3 regions of the Peribacillus sp. S4 genome follow, and region 2 is predicted to be linked to each of the others. Evidence: riboswitches for the same ligand, from Rfam matches in the RefSeq annotation. Region 2 holds a riboswitch; each other region holds the start of a gene.
The links. Region 2 has a riboswitch for glycine ahead of ACJ9PY_RS12485 (amino acid permease). Riboswitches for the same ligand answer to the same signal wherever they lie in the genome.

Region 1: it holds a riboswitch for glycine, as region 2 does, so the genes downstream of both, gcvT (glycine cleavage system aminomethyltransferase GcvT) here and ACJ9PY_RS12485 (amino acid permease) in region 2, are expected to answer to the same signal.
Region 3: it holds a riboswitch for glycine, as region 2 does, so the genes downstream of both, ACJ9PY_RS03250 (amino acid permease) here and ACJ9PY_RS12485 (amino acid permease) in region 2, are expected to answer to the same signal.

What each region holds. Positions count from the first base shown of each region.
Region 1 is NZ_CP175708.1:3,672,375-3,676,594, forward strand. Features, by position in the region: gene gcvPA (aminomethyl-transferring glycine dehydrogenase subunit GcvPA) at 1-1,093, opposite strand, end outside; gene gcvT (glycine cleavage system aminomethyltransferase GcvT) at 1,111-2,217, opposite strand; glycine riboswitch at 2,445-2,532, opposite strand; gene ACJ9PY_RS17410 (DEAD/DEAH box helicase) at 2,910-4,220, shown strand, end outside.
Region 2 is NZ_CP175708.1:2,614,058-2,618,277, forward strand. Features, by position in the region: gene ACJ9PY_RS12480 (hypothetical protein) at 588-833, shown strand; glycine riboswitch at 1,110-1,209, shown strand; gene ACJ9PY_RS12485 (amino acid permease) at 1,572-2,951, shown strand; glycine riboswitch at 3,279-3,383, shown strand; gene glyA (serine hydroxymethyltransferase) at 3,568-4,220, shown strand, end outside.
Region 3 is NZ_CP175708.1:679,429-683,648, reverse strand. Features, by position in the region: gene ACJ9PY_RS03255 (amino acid permease) at 1-867, opposite strand, end outside; glycine riboswitch at 1,376-1,454, shown strand; gene ACJ9PY_RS03250 (amino acid permease) at 1,642-2,982, shown strand; gene ACJ9PY_RS03245 (DUF3311 domain-containing protein) at 3,260-3,460, shown strand; gene ACJ9PY_RS03240 (sodium:solute symporter family protein) at 3,457-4,220, shown strand, end outside.

The DNA of each region.
Region 1 (4,220 bases), 1.1 Mb from region 2:
CATAATGTGCTTTTTGAATATTTTGCACGGCCATTTCTTTGACACCCTTTTTCCCAAGCGCGGTCATTGCAACAGAAGCGGCCAAGGCATTCAAAGCTTGATTGGAACAAATGTTGGATGTGGCTTTGTCACGGCGAATGTGCTGTTCACGAGCTTGAAGCGTCAGGACAAACCCTCTTTTTCCATTCTCATCGACCGTTTGACCGACGAGTCTGCCCGGAACTTTCCGTACAAGTTTATTAGTAACCGCAAAATATCCACAATGAGGGCCACCGAATGCCGCTGGAATGCCGAATGGCTGAGCATCCCCCGTTACGATATCTGCACCGAGTGCACCAGGGGATGTCAAAGCTCCCAATGCAAGCGGATTACTGGAAACGATAAACATGGACTTGACGCCATGAATGATTTCTTCCATTTCTTTCAATGGCTCGATCCGGCCAAAAAAGTTCGGGTATTGCACGATCACTCCTGCAATGTCATCATTCGCCAATTCCCTTAAAGCAGCTAAGTCCGTCACACCGTCTTTATGAGGAATTTCGATCACTTCCACGCGTTGCCCTTTTGCATATGTCTTCACAACTTCTCTTGATTCAGGATGAACGGTTCCTGAAATGAGAATCCTCTTCCGCCTTGTCTGTCCTGAAGCAAGCATCGCTGCTTCAGCCAGCGCCGTCCCGCCGTCATACATGGAGGAGTTAGCCACATCCATGCCCGTCAATTCACATATCATCGTTTGATATTCAAAGATTGCTTGAAGCTCGCCCTGTGAAATTTCAGGCTGATACGGTGTATATGCCGTATAAAACTCAGAACGGGAAAGAACATGATCGACGATGACCGGCGCATAATGGTCATAGACACCCGCACCAAGGAAGGAAGCATAATTTTTAAGGTCCGCATTCTTTGCAGCAAGCCTTGATAATTCTTTCATTAATGCAGGTTCCGATTTAGCAGGCTTGATATCGTATTCTCCTTGAAAACGAACGCTTTCAGGGATATCATTGAAAAGTTCTTCAGCAGCGGATACCCCTATCGCTTCCAGCATTTCTTGTTTATCTTGCTCTGTCATGGGTAAATAACGATGTTTCATCTAATGACCATTCCCCTCTATTTACGTGGTTTTTTATAAAAAGGTGTTTGTATTATAACGGCTTTCAAACGTTTGGAACGGATTTCCACTTCGACTTCCGCATCCAGCACCGAAAATTCCTTATCGATAAGTACCAATCCAACGTTTTTCTTCAATGTTGGCGATTGGGTACCAGTCGTGACCACGCCAATGACTTCATCACCGCTGTATACCTTATACCCATGACGTGGAATGCCACGGTCAATCATTTCAATTCCCACAAGCTTCCGGGGAGCCCCTTTCTCCTTTTGCTCAGCAAGAACGGCTTTCCCGAAAAAATCAACTTCCTTATCCACTTTTACTGCAAAACCAATCCCGGCTTCTATCGGGGTGATGTCAGCTGAAAGCTCCTGCCCATACAGCGGCAGTTTCGCTTCAAAACGCAGGGTATCACGAGCACCTAAACCAATCGGCTGAACCCCCTCTTCCTTACCGGCATCCATAATCGCCTTCCAAAGGGCAGGGCCATTTTTACTGTCGCTATATATTTCAAAACCATCTTCACCAGTGTATCCAGTACGGGAAACCAGCGTGGAGATACCGTTAATCATGACATTATCCTTGAACCTGAAAAATCCAATTTCACTTAAGTCAGTACTTCCCGATAGTTTTTGTAATATCTTCTCTGCAGCTGGTCCTTGAAGTGCCAGCTGTGTATAGTCACTTGAGACATTCGTAATTTGGGCATCTTCCGTTAAATTAGCTTGCAGCCAATTGAAATCTTTTTCTGTATTCGCTGCATTGACCACGAGCAGATAGTCTTCCTCAGCCCTTTTATACACGATAAGATCATCAACCGTGCCTCCGTTTTCATAACACATGGCGGTATATTGGGCCCCGCCCTGTTGCAGCTTTGATATATCATTTGTCAGCATCTTCTGTAAAAAGGAAAGGCTCCCAGGCCCCTTAACATCGACTTCCCCCATATGGGAAACATCAAATAACCCCGCTTTTGTCCGTACGGCTTCATGTTCATCCTTTATACCCGAAAATTGGACAGGAAGTTCCCAGCCGCCAAAATCAATCGTTTTACCTCCGTATTCACGATAAACCTCAAATAGTGGTGTTCTTTTTAAATTGGTCAAAAAATGACCCCCTTCAGATTTTTTTAAAAATTAATTGGCTTCATTATCAAAAGCTTCTTGTCATTACACATCAGATACAAGCTGATTCATGATGTGAAAAAAGCACAAAAAAGGACAGAGAAAGCCCGTTTGAGCTTTTTCTCTGTCCTGAAACCTGAAAGTTTACCTATGTAATAGGTTTTCCCCTTTGGTGGCCGTCCCATAACGGGCGGCGCTCTCCAGAGTTGCGTCCAATAAGAGTTCTTTTGCCTGAGAGATTCACTGCTAAGTTTGCTCCTTCGGCGCTACATCCGTAGTCTCTCCCCTTATCTTCACCCGCATATAAATGGTCTACCATTGAAAGGAAGCCAATAAGCCCCAAGCATCGGTAAAACCTTTGAGCATAAATGGAATGCATTCTCTGCCAATTCTCCTAAAACTTCAGAAACCGTTTGACTGATCTCCTTCAGTAATCTTGGATAAACTAGGAGCCTATAGCCCATACTAAGAAAACGCGAACTGCAAAATCGATGTACAAACATTCTTTGTAGCGTTTGGAAATTGGAATTTTCTAAATATACTTATATCCTACCCTAAGAAACTTATCTCTGCAATATTTTTTAAAAAAGAAATATTTTTCTTACTTCACATATGAAATGTTCGGGTTTTGACCTTATATTAAGGAAATTATGATTTAAGAGGGAGTTATTTCTATGAAAATCAATATATCCTTCAATTCTGAATGGAATGACGAGTTTCTGCAAAAGATGGAAAATGACGGTCCATGGGGAAATTGGGAGCTTTATAAGTTGGCGGTTCAAATGGAGGAAAACCTTATCATCCCTGATTTTGAAGGTTTACAGGCGCCCAAGCACCTTCCTCAGCTAACCCCGCTTCCCCATCAATTGGAAGCGGCGAAGCAAGTAGTGGAAAAAATGAATGGAAAAGCCATTTTGGCTGATGAAGTAGGGCTGGGAAAAACAATTGAAGCAGGCTTGATCCTAAAAGAGTATATGATTAGGGGCCTTGTAAAAAAAGTATTGATCCTTGTTCCGGCTTCCCTTGTCACACAATGGGCATTTGAATTGAATACCAAGTTTCATATTCCGGCAGTCGTTCAGAGAAAAAGTTATGTCTGGGACTCCTGTGATGTAGTCATTTCATCAATTGATACAGCGAAACGCGCTCCACATCGAGATATCATCTTTACTCAGGAATATGACTTCATCATTATTGATGAAGCTCATAAACTTAAAAATAATAAGACGAAGAACTATGAATTCGTCCAAAATCTGAAAAAGAAATTTTGCTTACTCCTGACAGCCACTCCGATTCAAAATAAAGTCGAGGAGATATTCCACCTCGTTTCGTTATTGAAACCGGGCCACTTGGGAAATGCCTCACTCTTTTCGGAAAAGTATAAAGGGAAAGGCCGGAACATAACTGAAGATGAACACCTAAAGGAACTTGTCAACACTGTCATGATTCGAAACCGGCGGGCCGATACTGGCATTGAATGGACAAAACGGCATGTGGAAACCATCACCATTGAATTTTCTCCAACGGAACAAGCATTATATGATGCTGTTTCCAAATTCAAGCCAATTTCGGATGGATCAAAAGGAAGCGCCTTTTCGGCTCTCACTCTCCAAAGGGAAGCATGCAGCAGCAGAGAGGCTGTCTTTTATACATTAAAGAATATGAGAGATAAATACGATCAGCCTTCCCCTGATTTTTTGGCAAAGCTTGATGATTTATTTACTAAAGTGAATGAAACGGTCCAGAACTCAAAGGCTGAAAAAGCTTTGGAACTGATCAAGAAAATTGATGACAAAGTGATAATCTTTACGGAATATAGGGCGACTCAACTATATCTCCAATGGTACCTACAGCAGAATGGAATTTCTTCTGTTCCTTTCCGAGGAGGTTTTAAGCGCGGAAAGAAAGACTGGATGCGTGAATTATTCCAAAAGAACATTCAGGTATTAATCGCAACAGAAGCTGGCGGGGAAGGGATAAACCTT
Region 2 (4,220 bases):
GCATCTATTTAAGTACTTGGGACTTTCTCTTTATAAGCCTTATTATACATCTGTTAAACCAAAGGAATTAAAACGAGTATATTTAAATTGTATGATTTACTAAAAAAACTTGTTTAAGACATTCTTTATTCCTATTTAACGATTAATGCATTCCATTTTTTTATATTAGAAAAGTGATTATATGATAAAGTCATTGTTGCTATGAACTCCAATGACTTTTTCTATTTTAAAGAAAAACTACTTTCGATGGTATATTTACTTGCTAAGTTGAGATTCAACTCCCTTTTTTGATGTGAATATTTGTTAGTGAAATATCTTACTATCTATAAAAGAAATATACGCAAATAATAAGTATATATAGATTTGATCATAATTTATGAATATGTTTTAAAAGAAGATGCTAACCAAATTAGAGTCCCGGTTTGACGATGTTAAAAATGAAATCGGGAATGGTTTCGTTAACACGTCAAGCATTGTGAGAATGAATACGTGATGATAAATATAAACGCTATTGATCCAAATTATGTTATTCTATTTTTGTTTACATCAGTCCGTCAGAAAAACTATAAAGGGGGTATAAGGTTAAAATGGTTAAGGAAAAGAAACTCAAGCTAAAGAAGCCAAAGAAGTGGTGGGGATGGGTTCTAGCATTTGTCATCATAGCTAATACAGTTGGTGGTGGGGACAAAGAGGAAGTTGCTAAAGAAGAGAAGGCTTCTGAAAATACTGCTGAACTTAGGGAGGAAGCTCCTAGACAATCTTTACTGCTGCAAGGAATTTCACGAGTCTCGAATTTTCTCTTTTTCCATACATCAATTATGTTAAAACTATAGATATTATGTCCTCTCCCGGCTTTAAATTTGCCGAATTGTCAATCGACAATGCCGATATTTTTGCTTATACATAAGCGTGTTTGGGATTCCTAGCAACATAGAAAAGCTGCTAATAAGCTTGATTTTTCATAGCTAATAACTTCTAAAATATACTGATCATAAAGTTCAAATTTGTCCATTTTTAAATTTCAGAAAATAGAGTTTTTTCAGATAATCATTGAAATATCCATTAAAACCCGATAATATACAACTATTAAAACAACTTTATATCAGCGGATGATGATTGTGGGAGAGTCTAAACAATGTTTAGCACCGAAGGAGCAAATCCTATAAAAGCAGGAACTAATCTCTCAGGTAAAAGGACTACAATTGGACGCGTCTCTGAAGAGAGCCATAGGCCACCGAAGGAGTTAAACTCTCAGGTAAAAGGACAGAGGAAGGTAGGAAAATACCTATCTTTCCTCTGCCCTTTTTTGTACTTGGAAAGATAAAAAGAGAGGAGTGTGAATTGAGATCTGTAGATAAATGATCTATCCTTTGTTTTGTACAATTAATGCTATATTTTCAAAAATGGTTGGTAGCTTTATTTCAAAAATCTATAACTAGCACGCATCAAAGAAAGCGCTTACAATAGTGAGGCAGTCTCCAGTACGCTAATAATTCACACTCATTGAAAGGCTGACCCTTTAAATGGGGAAAATTCCAAGTAGCCTAAAAAAGTAGAAGGTGGGAAATCGTATGCAGGAACAAAAGTTGGATAGAGGGCTAAAAAACAGGCACGTACAACTCATAGCTATTGGTGGGGCAATCGGAACGGGATTATTTCTTGGAGCAGGAAAATCTATTCATTTAGCCGGGCCATCAATTCTATTTGCTTACATGATTACAGGCATCATTTGCTTCTTAATCATGCGCGCACTTGGAGAACTGCTCTTATCTAATTTGAACTATCATTCCTTTGTTGACTTTGTAAGAGACTATTTAGGTAATATGGCAGCATTTGTAACCGGCTGGACCTACTGGTTTTGCTGGATATCAATCGCAATGGCCGACTTAACGGCAGTTGGTCTTTATACTCAGTATTGGTTTCCTTCCGTACCGCAGTGGATGCCAGGATTAATTGCTCTAGTCATTTTGCTATTTATGAATCTTGCAACCGTAAAACTTTTTGGCGAAATGGAATTCTGGTTCGCATTAATTAAGGTCATCGCTATCCTAGCACTAATTGTTATCGGTATTTTCATGATTATTAAAGGCTTTTCCACTGATTCAGGCGCAGCAAGTTTCACGAATCTATGGAGTCACGAAGGTATGTTCCCAAATGGAATAAATGGTTTTGTCCTCTCATTCCAGATGGTAGTGTTTGCGTTTGTGGGCATTGAACTTGTAGGACTTACAGCAGGTGAAACAGAAAATCCAGAAAAAGTTATCCCCAAAGCGATCAATAATATTCCTATTCGGATTATAATTTTCTACATTGGCGCACTTATTGTCATTATGAGTGTTTATCCTTGGAACGCAATCATCCCAACGGAAAGCCCATTCGTCCAAGTATTTGTGGCTGTAGGTATCGCTGGTGCAGCTGGTATCGTTAATTTTGTCGTCCTAACATCGGCTGCTTCGGCATGTAACAGCGCAATCTTCAGTACAAGCCGGATGGTATATTCACTTGCCAAAGATAAAAATGCACCTGTACCGTTTGCAAAACTTAATGACCGAAAAGTACCTTCCAATGCATTGTTCTTTTCAACTGTTGTCATTTTAATTTCCGTTGTTTTGAACTATTTAATGCCTGAAGGTGTATTTACCTTGATTACAAGTATTTCTACAGTATGTTTCATCTTTATTTGGGGAATTACAGTCATCAGTCATTTGAAATACCGTAAAACAAGGCCAGATCTAGTGAAAAAGAGCAAATTTAAATTACCACTTTATCCAATTTCCAATTACTTCATCCTTGCTTTCCTAGCGTTCGTCCTTGTGGTTCTTGCACTTGCGGACGACACTCGTGTTGCCTTATTCGTTACACCTGTTTGGTTCATTATGCTGATTGCGATTTATAAGATGGGCAAAACGAAGGTGGATCAGGCGAATCAGAGAGAGATAGCGGGGAATTAAGAGTCAAGAAATCCTTTGATTCTATTTGCGGTGTTTGTTCAGATAGGCCGCTCCATATTTTCCAACTCGGTGAGTAAAAAATCTGTCCGTTTTAAAAAAACAAAGGTATCTGGTTGATCATATGATAATTCGAAATAAATATTTTAGAATAGTATTGTTAGCGCTTTCAAAAATGCTTGACATAATTATGCTCAACAACTATTCTAAATGTACTAAATTGAATAAGCGGATGACAGTTGTGGGAGAGTGCAAAGCGACAAGCCACCGAAGGAGCAAGTTCCAAAAAGACCCTTGGAACAAATCTCTCAGGTAGATGGAACCACAAATGGACGCACCTCTGGAGAGCGCGTATTAACATATACGCCACCAAAGGGGAAAGGCTCTATTAAAAAATGGAGCTAAACTCTCAGGTAAAAGGACAGAGAAGGGTAGAGAACGCTACGACCCTTTTCTGTCCTTTTTTGCGTGCAAAAAAGGTTGTAAAGCATACTATTTTTAACAGTTTTATAGAAAAGCAGGCCTGTAGCGGGCAAGAAATTTAGTGTCTAGTACCATATTGGAATTAGTAATTAAATAAAAATTCAGAATTAATAAAAATGTCTAGGAGGAAATTTAAATGAGTTTACATCAAAATGATTTAACCATTTTTGAAGCGATTGAAAAAGAAGGACAACGTCAACATCAAACACTGGAGTTGATTGCATCAGAGAACTTTGTTAGCCCAGATGTATTAGAGGCAATGGGAAGCGTGATGACAAATAAATATGCAGAAGGTTATCCAGGAAAGCGCTATTATGGTGGGTGTGAATTTGTCGATGTGGCAGAACAAACGGCTATTGAGCGGCTAACAAAGCTTTTCGGTGCCAAATATGCAAATGTTCAGCCTCACTCAGGTGCACAAGCCAATTTCGCAGTTTTTTTCGCACTGCTTCAGCCTGGTGATAAGGTGATGGGAATGAACCTTTCACATGGTGGCCACTTAACTCATGGAAGCCCAGTCAGCGTTTCAGGAAAATGGTTTGAAGTTGTGTCCTATGGAGTTAGAGAAGATACTCAGTTAATTGATTATGATGAGTTGGAAGCTATCGCAAAGAAAGAAAAACCTAAATTGATTATTGCAGGAACTAGTGCCTATCCAAGAACGATTAATTTTGCACGATTTAGAGAAATTGCCGATCAAGTGGGTGCAAAACTTATGGTGGATATGGCTCATATAGCCGGTCTGGTAGCTACTGGTCTTCACCCATCCCCAATCCCATATGCGGATGT
Region 3 (4,220 bases), 1.9 Mb from region 2:
GACCACAAAATTAATGATGCCTGCCGCTGCAGTGATACCTATTTTGGCAAAGGTAGAAACAAACGGACTGCCTAAGTCATCCAGTTGATCCCAAGGGAATACTGTCACGATGACGAAAATGGCACCAATGTAGAAAATTAAAATGCGCCATATAATTGATTGAATCGCTTTTGTTACGGTCTTCGTTGGGTCTTTCGCTTCCCCTGCTGTGATGCCGATAAGCTCAACGCCTTGATAGGAAGCCACGACAAGTGAAAGCGCAAAGAAGAATCCTGTCCAGCCTCCCGTAAAGAAGCCGCCATTTTCCCAAAGATTCGATAATCCAATCGCATCCCCGCCATTCCCTATTCCAAAGAAGATAAGGCCTAGGCCGGCAACGATCATCAATATAATCGTTATGATTTTTATAAGTGCAAACCAGAATTCAAATTCCCCGAAGGATTTAACGGAAATGAGGTTGGCCGCTCCCAAGATGATCATGGCGACCACACCTGGTATCCAGGCCGGTAACTCCGGGAACCAATATTGCATATACAAGCCAACCGCAATGATTTCGGACATTCCGACGATTACCCATTGAAACCAATTGCTCCAAGCAGTCATATAACCTGCCAAAGGATGTATATAGCTGCTCGCAAAGGTTGCAAAAGAACCTGTAGTCGGTTCTAAATAAAGCATCTCACCCATGGAACGCATGATGAAAAATATAAAAATACCTGCAATGGCATAAGCAAGCATTACAGAGGGCCCGGTCCATTTGATCGTGCTCGCAGATCCCATGAATAACCCGACTCCGATGGTTCCGCCCAAAGCTATCATTTGAATGTGACGTGCTTCCAGCCCTCTCTTTAATTCCTTGTTCGACATGATTAACTCCTCCAGATGCAATATCGGTAATGCTTTTCTATCCTTACCACGAACTTATTAATTATTGCAGTTAGAAATGCTCTATCGAAAAAATACCAATAACACTTCATTTATGTTTTCTTATCTTATAATAGTAAATATTCTGTAAAAATACAATTGTATTTTTGAAATAAACAGTTGCCAATAATATCTTGTTGATTTTTCTAATCTAAAAATATCATTTTAAAAAAATGATGTTCAGTATTTTATTATAGTGATCGTTCATAATGAGTAGAAAACAATCACTTCTGCTTAGACCTTAAGTTAAATACAGACCACTATTAAACTACAGAAAATGCCTGTTTCATTTCAAAAAAAATTGTTGACCTACCGAAAAATAGATGATAGAATTCCAATATTATTTTATAAGCATAATGAAATGATCAAGCAGTGGAAAATCATCACTGACTGACATTTCTTCACAACCGCATACAAGCAAGCGATGAATGCTATGGATGACACTATAGCAGGAGCAGCTTCTGGAGAGACTGTACAAGATGCAGCGCCGAAGGATTCACAATCTCAGGCAAAAGGACAGAAGAGTAACGAATGATATATTGTTATTCTGAGCCCTTTAAGAGATTGGTATTATCCAATCTCTTTTTTTATTGTCCATATTGTGATTGGACTATAACAATAAATGGGAAAGGCAAGCTGGACGACAATCACGTCCCTCTCTCCAAGACCATGCAGGTAAACATTCACTACCAGACTATAAAAACGGGGGCGTACGAATTGGCTAAACAAGAATTAAAAAGAGATTTAAAAAATCGACATGTACAACTGATTGCAATAGGAGGAACCATTGGCACCGGTTTATTTTTAGGTTCCGGAAAAGCCATACAATTAGCAGGTCCTTCCATATTATTCTCTTATATGATAATAGGGATTGCCTTGTTTTTTGTGATGAGGGCCCTGGGGGAACTGCTTTTATCCAATGCAGGGTACACATCATTCACTGAATTCGCAACTGAATATGTCGGTCCATGGGCCGGCTTCGTGACCGGTTGGACATATTGGTTTTGTTGGATCATGACCGCAATGGCCGATATCATAGCTGTCGGTGTTTATATGCAATATTGGTTTGATGTCCCTCAATGGATTCCGGCTCTGCTTTGTCTGGTCATTCTGTTAGGATTGAACCTATTGACCGTTAAGATCTTTGGCGAATTGGAATTCTGGTTTGCCATCATTAAAGTAATCACGATCATCGCCTTGATCATCGTAGGAATTTTCCTTCTGATCCTCGGCTTCAATACCAATACCGGAACGGTTTCCCTAACGAACCTTTGGAATCATGGCGGCATGTTCCCCAATGGCATTTCCGGATTCCTGTTATCTTTACAGTTGGTCGTCTTCTCATTTGTCGGTGTCGAATTGGTCGGGGTTTCTGCAGCAGAAACGGCGAACCCGCGAAAGAACATTCCATCTGCCATCAATAAAATCCCTGTCCGGATTTTGCTTTTCTACGTTGGTGCACTATTCGTCATTCTCTGCGTCAACCCATGGACACAACTGGATGCCACAAGCAGTCCATTTGTAGAGGTCTTTGCGTTAATCGGCATTCCAGTCGCTGCAGGGATCATCAACTTCGTCGTTTTGACATCCGCTGCTTCTGCATGCAACAGCGGTTTATTTTCAACGAGCCGAATACTTTATACGTTAAGCAGGAATGGTGAAGCCCCAGCTAAGCTGGAAAAATTAAATAAACAGGCTGTTCCGAGCAATGCCTTATTCACATCCACAATCGTTGTATCAATAGGGGCATTATTAAGCAAGCTGATACCGGAACAGGCATTTACTGTCGTGACTACCATCAGTGCCATCTGTTTCATATGGGTATGGAGCATTATCTTGATCTCCCATATCAAATATTCGAAAACAAGGCCTGACCTAAGAGCCGAATCGACTTTCAAGGCTCCTTTTACACCTTTTGTCAATTACGTCATTTTAGGCTTATTCCTGTTCATCCTTATTGTTATGCTATTCGCTGAAGCTACACGGCTATCACTGCTCTTGACCCCAATCTGGTTCATCCTCTTGGTGATACTATATAATTATCGAAAAAAAAGATAGCTAAAGGAAATAAAGCCTTGAACTCAATATGAATTCAAGGCTTTATCTGCATATGAACATATTAGGCATTCGGCTTTCTGCACACTTTTGCTAAAATATATCAGGCAACTGCATTAAATTTTATATCAAAATAGTGTAAGCTAATATATATTATCGGACCTTTTCCGTCATGTATGAATTTTCCATCCGGTTTGGTTCACCCATCCATCAGTGGCATTGAAGAATGAACCCCCATTGGTGGGCGTTTCACTTTATTTAAAACGAAGGGGGTTGTTTAATGAAGATTATATATATTCTTACACTAGTTCCTTTTATAGGCATACTGGGATTTCTACCTTTTGTTAATAAAATAGAACCATATGTATTAGGGATGCCTTTCAATATGTTCTGGATGGCTATGTGGGTGGTCCTTACCTCTGCCATACTCGGCATCATGTATAAGCTGGATCCCAGGAATCGGGAAGGTGACCAGGAATGAATATTGCTCTCTTAATCATTTTAGCATTTTTACTTCTATCGATATTTTTAGGAATACGCTCTTCAAAAGGAAAAGATATGGACTTGGAACAATGGACGGTGGGCGGACGCGGTTTTGGTGCGATATTCGTCTTTCTGCTGATGGCTGGGGAAATCTATACGACCTTCTCCTTCCTTGGCGGCAGCGGCTGGGCTTATGGCAAGGGCGCACCCGCTCTATATGTTCTAATTTACATTACTTTGTCTTACGTATTATCCTATTGGCTCCTGCCGGAAATATGGAGATATGCCAAAGAAAATAAACTGATGTCTCAATCCGATTTCTTTGTAAGCAAATATATGAGTCCCAGTTTAGGAATTTTGGCTGCACTTGTCGGTGTGGTGTCGATGATCCCAGTGATCGTCGTGCAGCTGAAAGGATTGGGGATCATTGTCTCAGAAGCATCTTATGGTGCCATCTCAATGTCTGAGGCAGTTTGGATGGGGGCGATCAGCCTTACCATTTATGTGATGATCTCCGGTATACACGGTTCAGTTTGGACCGCGGTCATTAAAGATATCATGATGGTCGCCATAATAGGATTTTTGGGGATTTATCTGCCGATACATTACTTTGGCGGATTTCAGCCGATGTTTGAAGCGGTTGATGCCGCCAAGCCTGGTTTTCTAAAGTTCCCTGATCAGGGGCTTAGCGTATCATGGTTCATCTCCACGGTAATATTGCTCGTATTCGGTTTCTATATGTGGCCGCAAGTTTTCAG